Regions from separate parts of the Virgibacillus carmonensis genome, predicted to be linked through region 1. Evidence: riboswitches for the same ligand, from Rfam matches in the RefSeq annotation. Region 1 holds a riboswitch; each other region holds the start of a gene.
What was found. Region 1 has a riboswitch for cobalamin ahead of AC3G7N_RS05465 (DUF4430 domain-containing protein). Riboswitches for the same ligand answer to the same signal wherever they lie in the genome.

Region 2: linked by a shared signal. The riboswitch ahead of AC3G7N_RS10450 (ribonucleoside-diphosphate reductase subunit alpha) and the one ahead of AC3G7N_RS05465 (DUF4430 domain-containing protein) in region 1 are both predicted to bind cobalamin.
Region 3: linked by a shared signal. The riboswitch ahead of AC3G7N_RS03430 (acyl-CoA thioesterase) and the one ahead of AC3G7N_RS05465 (DUF4430 domain-containing protein) in region 1 are both predicted to bind cobalamin.

The regions. Positions count from the first base shown of each region.
Region 1 covers NZ_JBYQFJ010000005.1:56,072-61,881, reverse strand. The annotation lists gene AC3G7N_RS05490 (YpbB family protein) at 1-733, opposite strand, end outside; gene AC3G7N_RS05485 (ferredoxin) at 845-1,099, shown strand; gene AC3G7N_RS05480 (hypothetical protein) at 1,290-2,270, opposite strand; gene sigX (RNA polymerase sigma factor SigX) at 2,270-2,803, opposite strand; gene AC3G7N_RS05470 (ECF transporter S component) at 3,089-3,619, opposite strand; gene AC3G7N_RS05465 (DUF4430 domain-containing protein) at 3,626-4,069, opposite strand; cobalamin riboswitch at 4,267-4,447, opposite strand; gene AC3G7N_RS05460 (ATP-binding protein) at 4,505-5,810, opposite strand, start outside.
Region 2 covers NZ_JBYQFJ010000010.1:122,738-128,547, reverse strand. The annotation lists gene AC3G7N_RS10470 (cold shock domain-containing protein) at 21-218, shown strand; gene AC3G7N_RS10465 (class I SAM-dependent methyltransferase) at 486-1,172, shown strand; gene yxiS (protein YxiS) at 1,175-1,474, shown strand; gene AC3G7N_RS10455 (NAD(P)-dependent oxidoreductase) at 1,476-2,351, opposite strand; cobalamin riboswitch at 2,514-2,714, shown strand; gene AC3G7N_RS10450 (ribonucleoside-diphosphate reductase subunit alpha) at 2,835-5,075, shown strand; gene AC3G7N_RS10445 (ribonucleotide-diphosphate reductase subunit beta) at 5,095-5,810, shown strand, end outside.
Region 3 covers NZ_JBYQFJ010000003.1:151,433-157,242, forward strand. The annotation lists gene rpmB (50S ribosomal protein L28) at 254-442, opposite strand; gene AC3G7N_RS03420 (Asp23/Gls24 family envelope stress response protein) at 676-1,038, shown strand; gene AC3G7N_RS03425 (DAK2 domain-containing protein) at 1,076-2,734, shown strand; cobalamin riboswitch at 2,882-3,066, shown strand; gene AC3G7N_RS03430 (acyl-CoA thioesterase) at 3,190-3,660, shown strand; gene AC3G7N_RS03435 (histidine phosphatase family protein) at 3,682-4,290, shown strand; gene AC3G7N_RS03440 (3D domain-containing protein) at 4,691-5,482, opposite strand.

The sequences.
Region 1 (5,810 bases):
GGCCTTCCATAAGAATTAAAATTGCAGGAAAATTATTCGGACTAAGATAAATCTGGTTTAACATGTAGTGATTCATTCGCTCGATAATAAACGATATATCCAATTTTTCTTGTTTATAGTCACTTGCCAATTGCTCTTTACTTTTTCCGTAATGATTGTATCCTGAAAAACGATCAACATAGATAGATGCCTCTTTATTTGAAAAAGAACTTAATAATTTATGTAACTCATGATGCAGCTGCTCAAAATAAGATTCCATTTTCCGCTTTAATTGATTAAACACCCGTTTGACCCAGTCTAATACCGGTTGCTTATCAATAACAGGGATAAATGAATATTGATTATTACTGCTATTCGATAACGTTTGAATAAGTAATAACAGCCGATCATAAAAAGCCGAGGAAACAGTGTGGTAGTGCAATCCGTCATAATCACCTAAATGCAAACAAGTTTGGTTTTTTTTCAACCAATCCATACCACTTGGAGTAACTGAACAACTCATTGATTCGTCCAACTCCAGAAGATTATTAGAAACCAATGTATTTATTATTTTATCAAAATCACGTTTTTGTAACGAGCGGTTAATTCCATAAAAGTTTTCCAATTGATAAATGTGTGCATCCTGTACAGTTTGTATGGATTTTTTTCCTGTAATCAAATGATAGATAGCTGAACTTGTACGACTTTGATTGAACTGTAAGCTACATTTTAATAAAATCCCTTCTGCTAACATGTCATAACTCCTAGAAAGTAAAGTTTTAATGATTTTCTTCATTAGTTGAAATGTCTCAAATTCCGTTTTACAATGATAAGGAAAGCTTTTGTTTATAATGGGGGATTTAGAATGGCTAACTATACAATTGTTGATAAGGAAACGTGCATAGCTTGTGGAGCCTGTGGGGCTACCGCACCTGACATATATGATTATGACGATGAAGGTCTCGCTTATGTAGGGATTGATGATAACGCGGGGACAAAAGAAATACCTGAAGTGCTTGAAGAAGATATGGTTGATGCTTTTGAAGGTTGCCCAACGGATTCCATTAAAATCTCTGACAGAAAATTCGATGGAGACCCGTTAAGATTTGAAGATGAATAACATAACTGGTTTTTTTCAAAGAGCCAGTCTTTACTGGATCTCCATCCAGTGAGCAATTATTTCATTACATAAACCACATCTTCACCAATCACTTTACATATATTTGTTAGAGAACTATCAAAAAACGTTTTCGAAACGTTTTATTTATCTTTATATTAAATTGACTCCAATGGAAAGTCAATCTAAAAAATCAACCAAGGGGATCTATCGGATTGACAGCAATTGGTACATGAATAGCCTCTTTTAAATAATAGGGACCTATCTGTTCAACGGTAGGGTTTTGAAATTTCACAGTTCTATAACCAAAACTCTTTGCTGATATTAGAATAGCTTCTATCATATTTTTATAATGATTATTATCTTCAAAAGAAGTATTATCTTGTAACGTCAATTGAATCTGGTCTCCAAATTCTTTTGTTGTAAATTTGACATTGCTTGGAATTGATTGACTAACATTGATTTCTTCTTCTGTACTTCCCATTTCACGTAATGCCATTTCAAAGTCCGTATTTTCTTCTAATGTAATGGGTAATAAGAACTTTTTATTACTATCTATCACCGTGTATATTTTATAACTCGTTTTTTTTATAACTTCACTACTTTCACTTTGTTTCTTTTCATTAGTAAAAATTTTGTGATTAAATTGACTGGAATGAAACATTTTGGATAATGTATTTTCAGCTAGCATTACTTGTTTAGCATGAAGATCCCTTGGAGTTATGAAAGATACGGGAATGACATAACCCGTATTTTTGTCAGTTACCTCTCCATGAACAATTATTTCGGTATCACTAATATCATGGATAACTAAATTAGAATCAGTATTTTCCACAGTACTCCTTAGTTGATTTTCCTGCGTACTTTTGTCACCTTCACTCACAGATTCCTGTGAAGTTGAATGTTGTTGATCACTCATTTTATCTGCTGCGTTTTCATCATTTAGTGTTGTATATTCCCCAGTGTTCATCACTATAACAATAACCAACAATGCTACAAAAATGGTGCTGAATACCGGAATTAAAATCAATCTTTTCTGTTTCCTTTTTGGTTGACGATTCATTTGGGTAGAGATGCGCTCATATAACGCTTCTTTTTTAGTATCAGGAATAATATCAGGCATTTCTTCTAATACTTTTTTGATGTGTTCTTCTTGCTGATTGGATGTCGCCATTATGCATCTCCCCCTTCCTGTTCATTGTTATTGATTAGTTTTTTTAGTATCTTTAGTCCCCGATGTTGTGTTGTTTTTACCTTACTTTCACTAAAACCTAGTATTTCTGCAGTTTCTTTAATCGAAAATGATTGTATGTATCTTAAAATGATGACACTCTTTTGAGCGGGGGTACAATAATCTAGATAGCTATATATTTTTTGTATATCCTCATTTTGTACAGCTATTTCTTCAGGTAATGGTTGCGTATCTGAAAGTGATGGACCTTTTTCAGCCCAGTCAAAAAATTCATAAATCCGATTTCTTTTTCTTTTTTGCGCACGAAAATAATCAATTATAATATGCCTAGCAATAGAAAACAACCACGTCTTCTCACTGCTCTCCCCCCGGAAGTTTTGGTAAGAGCTGAGTACTTTAATATAAACTTCCTGAACAAGATCTTCTGTTAGTTGTTTATCTTTTACCATGTAAAAAACAAACTTATTCAAATCACGATGATAGTTATCATACAAATCTTCAAAAATATCTTTCATAACGATTCCCCATTCAACTATTAGTCGTATCTATGAATCAAAACGTTACAGCTTACTATAAGGTGCTTGTTGAAAAAGTCGACAAAGAACGAAACGTCCTGTGGGCGCAAAGGTTTCTGAGGACCAGAAAAACTGAGCACTAAAATCACCCCCGAAGCATTACTTCGCACGCAGAAAAAGTATTCTTCTTTTTTAAGGAACGTAAAAATTCGCCGTTTATCATTTGATGACTTTCTGAACAATCTCTATAACTATAATCAAAAAAAGAAAAAATACCAACCCAGTTTAGTTGGTATTTTGAAGAGGAAATCGTTCCTTTGCATATCTTTCAAAGAAATAAGATATAATTGGATAAAGTAAAACTATAAATACTCCGTTTCCAACTGCATGTGCTGTATCAAAAGGAAGTCCAGCCAAATAATAAGGAAGAAATTCACCTGCTATTGTATATGTAGTTAGCGAAAGAACAAATCCATACAAATAGCCACAGAATACAGCATAAATAGTTAGCAACATGATTGAATGCTTCTTTCTATATTTGCCAATTAATCCACTAATCAATCCAATTATGGCCCATGCTACAATCTGCCAGATGGTCCATAAACCCATTCCCAGTATCATATTAGTTAGAAATGTAGTTAATACTGCCAACGTCATGGCAGCGACTGGTCCTAAAAATAAACCGCAGACGATGATAATTGCCGTAACCGGTTGCACGTTAGGCAAAAATGAAAACGCAAATCTACCGACTACACCAAGCGCTGCCAATAGTGCAAGTAATGTTAATTTATAGGTATTCATTTTATGGTTGTTCATTTAACGTCATTCCCAAGATTGTAAATCGAAGTTAACGGAATCACCAGGTGTTAATTCAAGCTCTTTTGCTCCAACACTTGCCATCTCATCATTAACGAAGACCATCCAAGCCATTTGTTCACTTTCCTTTGCCTCAATTCCTTCAATGGATGTAATGTAACCTGCGTCATCTTTAACTTCAAAGTTTTCCTTCATAACATCGTAAAGAATTGCCCCATCTTCTATCGCAATTTCTTTTTCTTTAACCGTTTCTTCCCCTTTACTTTTCGTAATAGCAATGGTTACTACATCTTCCTCTTGATTTTCTTGGTCAGAAGTAGTAGTTTCAGTAGATTCTGTTTGCTCATTTGTAGCATTTGATTGTTCATTGTTAGTGCCTTCAGAACTACATCCTCCTAAAACAACAATAACAGCTATAAATGACACTAGAAAAAGTTTAACCTTACTCATCTTCTAAAACCCCCAATTTTTTATTGTGAAGATTTAGGCGTTAGATATCCGATATAAACATAGATGAACGTTGTATTAAAATCAAAAAAGCTAACTCTTCACCTGAGAGTTAGCTAAATCTAAATAAGACAATCGAACAATTATATATATACATACTACTATTCGGGTTATCTCAAGTCGCTTTTATCCTCGAAGCATTGAAACATCAGAAAAAGGCAGGTCTACTGACTTGTGATATCACCCTACTCTAAGCCCTTCCCATATGGTTACATACAGTGGATTCGCCTATTTCGTACACCACTTACAGTTGCGAGGACAGTTCTAGTTTTCCACTAGATTCCCTATTAAGCATAAGCACCCTTTTCACGATTTTTATTCAATTATTGTACAATTCTTATCTTACCAAACTAGACCGAATTAAGCAATTTTATCTGATTATGACAGAGGAATTTTAAAGGTAAAGGTTGTTCCTTCATTAAGTTTGCTTTTTACCGATATTGTTCCTTGATGGGCATCAATAATATTTTTAGCAATTGCTAGACCTAATCCAGTACCTTTTTTCTCCTTGTTTCTAGTTCTCGACTTATCAGCCTTGTAAAACCGTTCAAAAACAAAAGGTATATCCTCTTCAGGAATCCCACTGCCACTATCCTCAATGGAAACGTGCAATTCGTCATTATTTATTTCAACTAAAACATTTACAAATCCATTTTCAGTTGTATGCCTTATAGCATTGTCAATTAAATTAGTAAAAACTTGTTCCATTCGATCTGGGTCAATAGTAATAAATGAATCTTTACTGGTAGTAGATTGTAAACTTAAATCTATTTTTCTATCCAGTGATATACCATTGAATTTCTTGATGATACGATTTATATAACTGTACGCGTCGACTTTTTCCATATTTAATTGGATATGTCCTGCTTCCATTCTAGCAAGATCCAATAACTCATTTACCAAACGGCCCATGCGCAATGATTCTTCATGAATTATTTTTGCCAAATCATTTTTATCTTCTTTGGTTTCTGCTACATCATCTACTATTGCTTCACTATACCCTTGTAACATCGAAATCGGTGTCCGCAGCTCATGGGAAACATTGGCTATGAAATCCTTGCGAAGTTTGTCTAAGCGTCGTTCTTCAGTCATATCACGAATAACTGCAACAGCGCCACGTACGTAGGATTGATCATATAATGGCGTCATAATCATAACCCAGTTTCTTCCTTGCAAACTTATCTCATGTATGGCTGCCTTTTCACTTTTAATTACACCCTGTAAAATTAGGTTTAATTCTTCAGGTAGTTGATTGTGTGATTCTGTTAATTGCTTACTATTTTCAAAATACCAGCTTTCAATAAATTGTTTAGCAGGTGGATTGGTAACAATCATATCCCCATTACGATTCAACGTTATTACTCCATCAGCCATGGAACTAACGATACTAGACAGCTGTTCTTTTTCTTGACGTAAGGCATTAATATGAAATTTTAATTGTCTTCCCATCCGGTTGAATGCCATGGCTAGTTCACCAATTTCATCATGTGTTAAAATGGGAACTTTTGTATTAAACTCTCCCCTTGTTAAATCAAAAGCTGCCTCACGCATTTTAATTAAAGGAGAAGTAATTCTTGTTGATAAAAAAAATGCAAAAATAGTAGTTAAAATAATGGCTATTCCAGCAGCTAGAAATATGATTTTCGTTGTTTCAGCTTTTGTCTTGTCCACTACCTCCAAGGAT
Region 2 (5,810 bases), on a different contig from region 1:
TGTATAAGGAGGTCATTTTAATGACTGGTAAAGTAAAATGGTTTAATGCAGAAAAAGGATTTGGTTTCATCGAACAGGAAGATGGAGACGATGTATTCGTACATTTCTCAGCGATCCAATCAGAAGGTTTCAAGACGCTTGAAGAAGGTCAAGACGTTGAATTTGAAATCGTTGAAGGTAACCGTGGACCACAAGCAGCTAACGTAACTAGTCTATAATAGATTATAAAATATAAGGTTTATCTCACTAATGTGGGGTAAACCTTTTTTGTTTTGTGGAGGGGTGTGGGGTGGCGAATAATAATGTAAATGGCTGGTAAAAGTTCCGAGAATAATATGGTTTCTGTGCAACTTTTGTTTGATGAAGCACACGATTCCACGAGAATTCATTCGATTTTAAAAATAACGCGTCATTCTAATTGGCTCAGATTCACTATATAAACTCACTGGGTTATAATGGAATCAAGATTAAGGAGGTTTATAACCATGTCTTCGTTTAATTGGAATAAAGAAGCGGAATTACAATGGGATAGTCGTGCACAGTTTTGGAATGAACGTAGTGTGAATATGTGGGATAATGGCAGTAGAAAGGATATTATTCCTTTCGTTGAAAAGCATATGAAAGAGGGAAGTAAGATTTACGATATTGGTTGTGGGGATGGGTATGGAACCTGTAAACTACATAAGCTTGGCTATGATGTGGTTGGAATGGATCTTTCAAGTGAGATGATATCCCGTGCCAAGGAACGGAATGTGTCTGATGAGATTTCTTTCATTCAAGGTGATGTGACCGATTTACCATTTGAAAATAATAGCTGTGATGGGATAATGTCAATCAATGTCCTGGAGTGGACAGAGATTCCAGCAAATGCGCTCAAGCAGTTGAGCCATGTGTTGAAAAAAGATGGTCTGCTATGTGTTGGCATATTAGGGCCAACAGCTGGACCACGTACACATAGCTACCCACGAATATACGGCGAAAAGGCTATTGCAAATACGATGATGCCATGGGAGTTTCAAAAACTGACACAGGAAAATAACTTTACATATGTTGATGGTTTTGGTGTTTATCGAGATGGTGTAAAGGAACGGCATCATGAAGGTTTACCAATAGAATTAAAACAGGCATTAACATTCTTATGGGTATTTATGCTACGAAAAGAAGGTGAATAATGATGGAGCGAAATGAAATGGAAGAAAAGGTTATCGAAAGCTATCAAAACGACGAGAAAATGATGATCTTAATTTACGCCCAGTGGTGTATAAACAATGATCTCGAGCCTAGATCCTTATATGAACAGGCATATCCATCACAAATGAAAAACAATGCTTTGGATGAAGCATTAGAATTAACTGTACCGAAAAAAGAGTCAGAAGAAATACCTGACTCCACTGTCTTGAATGTATTACAACTTTTTGGCAATGATGATTTGGCATTTATCGTGCAAGAGCAAATTGACAAGCGTAAAAAGTAGTTTATTTATCAAAAAGCTTTACCAACGCCTGGGTACCGCTATTTTCGTTCCCTTGTTCTGCTAGCTCCGTGTAAAGTTCAAGTGAGAGTGCGAGCCCAGGTGTCAGTATATCCATTTCTTTTGCTGACTCAAGTGCAAGTCTCATATCTTTGATAAAGTGCTTTACGAAGAAACCAGGGGCAAAGTCATCCTTAATCATCCTTGGGGCAAGGTTCGATAATGACCAGCTACCTGCTGCGCCAGTTGTAATGCTTTCTAGAACCTTTTCGGGATCAAGTCCAGCCTTTTTTGCATAAGCAATCGCTTCACAAACACCAATCATGTTGGAAGCAATTGTGATTTGGTTGCAAAGCTTGGTATGTTGGCCAGCACCAGATTCTCCTTGATGAATAATGTTACTTCCCATCACATCGAGAATAGGTTTCAGCTCTTGAAATACATGTGAATTTCCGCCAACCATAATCGATAATGTTCCTTTTTGTGCTCCAACATCTCCGCCCGATACCGGTGCATCTAACGCAAAAAGTCCCCGTTTTCTCGCATCCCTGCCTATTTTCTCAGCTAAAGATGGTTTGGATGTGGTCATGTCCACTACATATGATTTTTTCTTCGCGTTTTCTAAAATTCCATCTTCACCAAAATAGATAGCCTCAACATCATTTGGATATCCAACCATTGTGATGGTTACGTCGACTCCTCGTGCAAGTTCAGCAGCTGATTCACTCCAAGTAGCTCCTTCTTCAATGAGTGACCGCGCTTTTTCTTTTGTACGTGTAAATACTTGAACTGGGTATCCTGCAGTCATCAAATTTTTTGCCATGCTTTTTCCCATTACACCTATTCCAATAAATCCGATTGTTTGTTTAGATTGCACCATTTACTATGACCTCCTATTACTACTTCTACCTAATTAATATTAATTCGACACTTAGTTAAATATTCCTTTTTTACACGGATAGTATTGCAATCATTCTCAACCTATGATAGCCTTGAAACACAATATATTGCTCTACATTTAAAAATTACATACTATATATAGTTTTATCCTACAAGTGTTGGTGGCCAAATTTAATGGCCTTGATAGGGAATCTGGTGCAAAACCAGAACTGTCCCCGCAACTGTGAATGTGGACGAACGAGATATTATCCACTGTATTGTTAGCTTAACGTTAATAATATGGGAAGGTGCTCAAGTAGATGAACACATAAGTCAGGAGACCTGCCAAACCTTGTGAAAAGTTTCCATTCTTCGGGGCCAAAGAAGACGAAACGATGGAGAAGTAGATTATTTCTGTCGTTTTAACCGTTCATGGCCTCCTAGCATGAGCGGTTTTTTAGTACATAAAAAGGAGATGTTGATCATGCAAACTGCAATACTGACGAAAAGCTGGAAAGGTTATTTAGAAGAAAAGGTAAAGAAGGCTTTTCCAACTATGCCAATCCAAGCATTTTTAGACAAAAATGCGATTACGAAAGAAAGTCTATCTACAGAAGAATGGGTAAACCATCTAACATTGGAAGCTTTATCAAATATAGATGAAGAGCATCCTGATTGGACATATGTTGCAGCTATGATTTACTCGGAATGGTTGTACAACCAAGCAGCAACAAATCGAAATTATGATTATGAGAAAAAATATGGTTCGCTTTACAAGTTAATCACGGAGATAACGAAAATTGGAATTTACGACCAGGCCTTATTACATAGCTATGCTAAAGATGAAGTGAATAAGTTAGAAAGATTAATTAGCCCTGAACGAGATCAGCTTTTTACCTTCATCGGTTTAAAAACATTAGCTGATCGTTACTTAGCAAAAAATTATACGAAAGATATTTATGAGCTTCCTCAAGAGCGATTTATGATCATCGCAATGACACTCATGCAGGACGAGCCTAAAGATAAACGTATGGATTTGGTGGGCCAGGCTTATTGGGCAATGAGTAATCTATATATGACCGTTGCAACACCAACACTTTCAAATGCTGGAAAAAGCTATGGGCAGTTGTCTAGCTGTTTTATTGACACATTGGATGATAGTCTACAAAGTATTTATGATAGCAATACCGACATTGCAAATTTATCAAAAAATGGCGGTGGAATCGGCGTCTACCTAGGAAAAATTCGTAGTAGCGGAAGTATGATTAAAGGCTTTAAAGGGGCTTCATCGGGTGTTATTCCATGGATGAAGCAGCTCAATAATACTGCTGTCAGCGTGGATCAGCTTGGCCAGCGTAAGGGTGCTATTTGTGTGTACTTAGATGTTTGGCACAAAGATATCCATTCCTTTTTGGATGCGAAGCTAAATAATGGGGATGAGCGATTTCGGACGCATGATTTGTTTACTGGTGTGACATTACCGGATTTATTTATGGAAAAGGTTAAAGCTCGGGATGATTGGTATTTATTTGATCCTCATGAAATTCGAACTGTAATGGGATACTCATTAGAAAACTTTTACGATGAAGAAAAGCAAAATGGATCTTTCCGTGAAAAATATGCGGAATGTGTTGCAAATCCAATTCTTTCTAAAGAAGCGGTTCCAGCAATTGAAATAATGAAAAGCATTATGAAAGGTCAGCTTGAAACAGGTGGGCCGTTCCTTTTTTACCGGGATGAAGTTAATCGCCAAAATGTAAATAAACATACTGGCATGATTTATTGCAGTAATCTTTGTACAGAAATTATGCAAAACCAAAGCCCAACCATGTTTATTGATCAGCAAACAACAGACGGGAAAATTATGATTACAAAAGAACCAGGAGATTTTGTGGTGTGTAATCTATCTTCAGTTAATTTAGGACGAGCAGTGGTTGATGATGTTTTGGAAAAATTAATACCGATTCAGGTACAAATGCTTGATAATGTGATTGATCTGAATCATATTCCAGTACCACAAGCTACATATACGAATAAACGTTATCGAGCAATAGGACTGGGGACATTTGGGTGGCATCATTTACTGGCGCTGAAACGGATGAAATGGGAAAGTGAGGAATCAATCGAATACGCAGATTGTTTGTATGAAAAAATAGCTTTTTTGACAATCCAGGCAAGTATGAATCTCGCAAAGGAAAAAGAGGCATACCCACTGTTTAGTGAATCTGAATGGGATACCGGGAAATATTTTGAACGAAAAGGGTATGTGAATCAAACGGACATGGAATTTTCCTGGGATCAATTGCAGAAAGATGTACAAAAACACGGCATACGAAATAGCTACTTGATGGCGGTTGCACCGAACTCCTCCACTTCTTTAATAGCTGGGAGTTCAGCAAGTATTGATCCGATTTTTAGAAAATTTTATTCTGAGGAGAAAAAGGATTTTAAAATACCTGTAACAGCACCTGATTTAAACGCTGAAACAACATGGTATTATAAATCTGCTTATTTCATCGATCAAAAATGGAGTGTTGCACAAAATGCCGCTCGTCAAAAACACGTTGACCAGGGTATCTCTTTTAACATTTACGTGCCAAACGGTGTACAAGCGCGTGAATTATTAGAAATACATCTTTTAGCATGGCAATCCGGTTTTAAAACAACGTATTATTTACGATCCACTTCATCAGATATTGAAGAATGTGAATCATGTTCGAGTTAATAATAGGAGGGGAAACTAAATGTCTTCATCGATTCAGATGCGCACAATTATGGACAAGCACGCACCAAATCGTTCAACAAAAATTATTAATGGTAAAAGCTCTAATATTTTAAATTGGGATGATGTCAGATTTGCTTGGGCATACCCGAAATATAAAAAAATGCTGGGTAACTTTTGGACTCCGTTCGAGATTAACATGGCACAGGATCGGAAACAGATTCAAACACTTACAGACAATGAACAGGAAGCTTTTCTGAAAATTATTGGCCTACTGGCTTTACTCGACAGTATTCAAACAGACTATGCGGGGAAAGTTGCTGATTATTTAACCGATTCAAGTCTGAACGCCTTGATGATCATTTTAGCACAACAAGAAGTAATTCATAATCATTCCTATTCATACGTATTATCGAGTCTGGTTTCCAAGTCGAAACAAGACGAGGTATTTGATTTCTGGCGAAGTGAGCCAGTGTTGGAAAAGCGAAATGATTTTATTACAAATGGTTATGAGGAATTTGTTGCAAACCCTAGTGTAGAAAGCTTACTAAAATCAATTGTTTATGATGTTATTTTGGAGGGGTTGTTCTTTTATTCCGGATTTGCATTTTTCTACCATTTAGCACGGAATCAGAAGATGGTCGCAACGTCTACCATGATTAATTATATTAACCGGGATGAACAAATTCATGTTGATTTATTTGTAAAAATCTATAAAGAGGTACTTATTGAATATCC
Region 3 (5,810 bases), on a different contig from region 1:
AGACAAGTCAGAAAAGCGGAGGCGACTGGTCAGCGACGTACAAATAGGAAGACTGTGAAAGTACGCCGAACTATGCGTACCTTTCAACAGGACTGCCTATTTGCTAGGCGCTAGGAGGCGCAGCTAGACAGAGAAAAAGCGGAGGCGACTGGTCTTTGTTTATGGTGGGCTTTTAGAGCTACAGCTAGATAAGTAAAAAAGCACCCAACTAATAGTGGGTGCTTTTTAGACATATACTAATGTAAAAGGTATATTATACGCGCTCTACTTTACCTGACTTAAGTGCGCGAGCAGAAACATAAACTTTTTTAGGTTTGCCGTCTACCATAATACGTACTTTTTGTACATTAGCTTTCCAAGTTCGCTTGCTCGAGTTCATAGCGTGGGAACGTTGGTTTCCACTGTGAGTTTTACGTCCAGTTACAACACATTTTCTAGCCATGTTAATCACTCCTACTCATACATGTGACATTTTACTACTTATATAATTTATCATAACCTTACCAATAACGCAATGAATCTATGATAATTTATCAAGAAAATTAACTTGACAGAACAAAGAATTACGGTCATTGTTATAAGGGGCTATGTGTGTCTAGAGCATAAGTGCTTTAAAAACTTGCATGTTTATAGTAGAATATCCTTATCAATGATGGGTATTAAAGGAGGATAACTATGTCCATTGAACTTAATACAAATGACGGTCATGTAACAATTACCAATGATGTTATAGCAACAATTGCAGGTGGTGCAGCTGTTGAGTGTTATGGAATTGTAGGGATGGCTTCAAAAAATCAAATTAAAGATGGAATTTCTGAAATTTTACGCAAAGAAAATTTTGCGCGTGGTGTGCTAGTTCGTCAAGAAGATGATTATCTTCATATTGATATGTATATTATTGTAAGCTATGGTACAAAAATATCCGAAGTAGCGCACAACGTACAATCACAGGTTAAATATACATTGAATAAATCATTAGGACTGTCCATAGACTCAGTCAATATTTATATTCAAGGTGTGCGTGTAGAAAAAGATTGATCCTTTGTTTATTTGTAATGAAAGAGGAGGAACTGTAGTGACAGTACGAACGTTAGACGGCATAATCTTCGCACAGATGGTACGCTCTGGAGCACACCATCTAACAAACAATGCCAAAAAAATTGATGCTCTGAATGTATTTCCAGTACCAGATGGAGATACAGGTACAAACATGAATTTATCGATGACTTCAGGAGCAAGTGAAGTAAAGAAAATGGATAGTTCTAATATCTCAGAAGTAGCCCTTGCTTTTTCTAAAGGCCTATTAATGGGAGCTAGAGGTAATTCGGGTGTAATTTTGTCCCAAATATTCCGTGGTTTTGCAAAAGGTATGGACAAAAAGGAAGATCTAACAACGAAGGACCTGGCTAAAGCTTTTGATATGGGTGTTTCCACTGCATATAAGGCTGTAATGAAGCCTGTTGAAGGTACAATTTTAACAGTGGTAAAAGACGCTGCAAAAGTAGCAGTTAAAGAAGCGAAAAATGAAAAAGATGTAATCGCTTTAATGGAAAAAGTTTTAGTTGAAGCAAAAGCATCACTTAAACGTACGCCCAGTCTTTTACCTGTTTTGAAAGAAGTAGGTGTAGTGGACTCAGGTGGGCAAGGTCTTGTTACCATTTATGAAGGATTCTTAGCCGCGTTAAAAGGAGAAGAACTGCCTGAAGGTGTGACATCGGATGTTGAAATGGATGAAATGGTGAATGCAGAACACCATAAAATCGCTCAGGATTTCATGGATACAAGTGAAATCGAATTTGGCTATTGTACAGAATTCATGGTTAAATTTGAAGAAAAAAAGACAAAGGAACATCCATATAATGAAGAAGAATTCCGGGACGAATTAAGTGACCTCGGCGATTCGCTGTTAGTTGTTTCAGATGAAGATGTAGTAAAAGTACATGTCCATGCTGAATATCCTGGTGATGCTATGACATTAGGTCAACGGTATGGAAGCTTAATTAATATGAAAATAGAAAATATGCGTGAGCAACATACTGCTATTGTTGGTGACAAAAAACCAGCTCCTAAGGAAAAGGTTCCATATGCAATTGTGACAGTTGCGATGGGTAAAGGCTTGAAGTCATTACTTGAAAGTTTAGGTGCTTCAATTGTTATTGAAGGTGGCCAAACGATGAACCCTAGCACGCAGGATATAACAAATGCGATAATCGACGCAAACGCAAAAAATGTACTTATTTTACCTAATAATAAAAATATTATAATGGCTGCTGAACAAGCGGCAGAGCTTGCAGAAGTTAATGCTGCTGTCGTTCCTTCAAAAACAATTCCACAAGGAATAAGTGCTATTCTTGCTTTTCATCCGGATTCTGAGATAAATGAAAACAAAAAAGCAATGCATGAAGCATGTGGGCATGTTAAGACTGGACAAGTTACCTATGCAGTTCGTGATACTCAAATAGATGGAATACCAATTGAAAATGGTAATTTCATGGGGATTGCAGATGGGAAAATTAAAGCAACACATCAAGATAAATTGGAGACTGTGCGATTGCTTTTGGAAGGTATGATCACAGAAGATGATGAAATCCTTACAATCCTGCAAGGGGAAGATGTAAGTGATGAAGAAGTAGAAAAGCTTGTCAACTATGTAGAAGATACATATGAAGATGTAGAGGTTGAAGTCCATAACGGGAATCAGCCGATATATTCGTATATTTTTTCGGTGGAATAAGTTGGAATTAAGTTAAAAATTTTTAAAAAGCGAAGGGCATTGTCTCTTTGCTTTTTTCTATTAGCACTAACAGTAGCTTCTTATCTCGGGAAAGATACATAGAACATATTAAACGAAAATGACTCACTTCATGATATAATAAATCGAAATTAATATTAATTTTATGGTGACTTTGAGAAAAGTTGAAAAGGGAAGTTGGTTAAAATCCAACGCGGTCCCGCCACTGTATTGAGTAGAATCCATTATAAAACCACTGTTTCTAAAGAAATGGGAAGGGGTAAAAGGATTTGATGACTCTGAGCCAGGAGACCTGCCATAAGGAAGTACATTTTTTCCTACGGGAGATAGGGGGATGTTTGCGATCAAATAATTTCATTCGGAATTATTATGTATTGTCATGCCATCTTCTGATTTTTAGAGGGTGTTTTTTTATTTTACTGGGAGGTTTTTTTATTATGGGAAATATCATTGTACCAATTACTAAAACAGTTCAAACTCGCTTGGTCCTACCACCAGACACCAATCACTTAGATACGATATTTGGTGGAAAGGTATTAGCTTATATCGATGAAATAGCTGCCCTAACAGCGATGAAACATTCAAGTAGTGCTGTTGTTACTGCCTCGATTGATTCGGTCGATTTTCTTTCATCGGCTAAAGTAGGAGATTCATTGACGCTTGAAGCATATGTAACTTACACCGGAAATAGCTCGATGGAGGTTTATGTAAAAGTAACCGCACATGATTTGATCCGAAATAAGATAACACTAACGACAGAATCGTTTCTTACGATGGTTGCAGTAAATGAGAAAGGGAAGCCTGTTCCAGTACCAAAGGTGTCACCACAGACGGATGAAGAAAAGCAACTCCATGCAACAGCTCCAGCGAGGAGGGAAAATAGAAAAAGACGTGCGTCTCTGCGATAATGAGGTCTGGGAGATGTAGCAATGCTAACGTTATATATTACGAGACACGGGGAGACTGTGTGGAACATGGAAAAGCGCATGCAAGGCTGGAAAGATTCCGAACTAACCCAGAACGGTATCAAAAATGCGATTCGTTTAGGAGGGCGACTGAAAGATGTTGATTTCGGAGCAGTTTATGTCAGTTCTAGCAACCGAACTAGAAAAACAGCCGAATTAATATGTGGGGAAAGAAAGTTATCCGTTAATTTAGATGACAATCTACGAGAGATTAATATGGGAGATTGGGAAGGCCAGTTACAATCGAAAATAGTGGCAACCAATCAGGAACAAATGGAATCCTTTTGGAAAACACCACATCTTTACACGTCAGCTACTGGAGAAAGTTTTACCGAACTACGCGAGCGTGTGTTAGGAGCAATAAATCGTATTAAAGAAGAAAACAAGGATGGAAAAGTCCTGGTTGTTACCCATGGTGTGGTAATAAAAAGCTTAATGGCGTACTTCAAACAGGCATCCACTGAAAAACTTTGGGACCCACCGTACATAAAAGGGACTAGTTTAACAATCGTAGAACTAGATGGTAATGAAGCGAATGTTGTTATGGAAGGCGACTTTTCGCACGGTAAATAATTAAAAAACATAAATATTATATCAGGGCGAAAGGATAAATGTACACTTACGAATCGTTTGAAACATTTTGGGTATTCACTTTGCTGCATTAAAGAATCCATGAGCATTTTCATGGAGAGTATTGAAGCCCTATTCAGCAATCGGATGCAGATCCGAATAAACAAAAATAACCACCCTTAGCCTACGAACTAGTGGTGGTTATTTCTTTACTTATAAGTTGCCTCTTTGATGGGCTATCGGACTTAGACTGAGTGGTGTCAGCGCACCGTTCAGCCTTTTACTATTGTTTGGATAATTCTCACCAAAGCCTTCATTGTTACTTTCTATCAATAAAATATATTAAATAAACTAGGAATGTATCGTAAAGCGTTTCTTTCAAGAAACTTTCTTTGGTACTTAATCAGTTGACAATAGTAACCTCCACCATTCTTCTACCCCAGTTGTACGCTTGATCCTTAGTTGGAAGATGGACATCTATTTTTCTCCCATTGATAGCACCACCGGTATCCGCTGCAATGGCATAACCATAGCCTTCTACATGGACCTTTGTACCAAGAGGTATTACGTTCGGGTCAACGGCAATAACTTTCGCATTGGGGTTATTTATCAAATTTACCCCTGTTGACGTTATCCCTGAACACCCTGTGCAATAAGCTGTGTAAGCAGTTGCTTCAACAGAAAATGTTCTTCCTTCTACTTCCTCTTCCGCTTTACTTACATTTTTACTTACTTTCGCTTCAGCTGGCTCAGTTTTAGGGACACGGGCGGTTGTGCTAGTATCTTCTGTCTCTTGTGCCTCTTGTTTTGTTGCTTCCTGTTGAGCAGGTTCCGTCCCATTTATAATCAACCGTTGTCCGGTGATGATTAAATCAGAAGGAAGATCATTCCACGCTTTTAGGCTCGCGACCGTTACGCCAATACTGTGATTTTTGCTGATGTGGCTCAGTGTATCTCCCTTTTTAACAATGTAATAATCTATTTTACTTTCATTAATTTTCAATACCTGTTTAGGAAGTATTAAAGAGGATTCTAATCCATTTATATCCATCAATTCGTCCACGTTTGTATTATGGTTAATTGCTATATCCCAAAGAGTGTCTCCCTTTTTTACTTCATATTCAGCTGCAGATACGGATGTTGCAAAAATACCTGTAAATAGTAAACCTACAAATAAAGCTACTAACTTTTTCATTTATGTAGTCCCCCTTTAATAATTGACAAGCTAATCTTACCACGGTATTTCTATGTGTGCGGTTACAGCTTGTTTAAAAGAGGGTGACAAGGATTACAAGTAAAATAAGTTATGATTAATAGGTTCTATTTGCTCTATCTCCTGCATATACTATACTAGAGGCTCCTATGCGATTGACTAATTATACCTATATTCTACCATTCGGATTGAAGATTCCATGATCGTAACAACTATAATAAAGTGCCGAAAAAGAGAAGAAATGAAAATTATAAAATTGATCTTCAGTAATCACGAGCAAATCCGTAGAAGAAGAATATGCTCTTTTTTA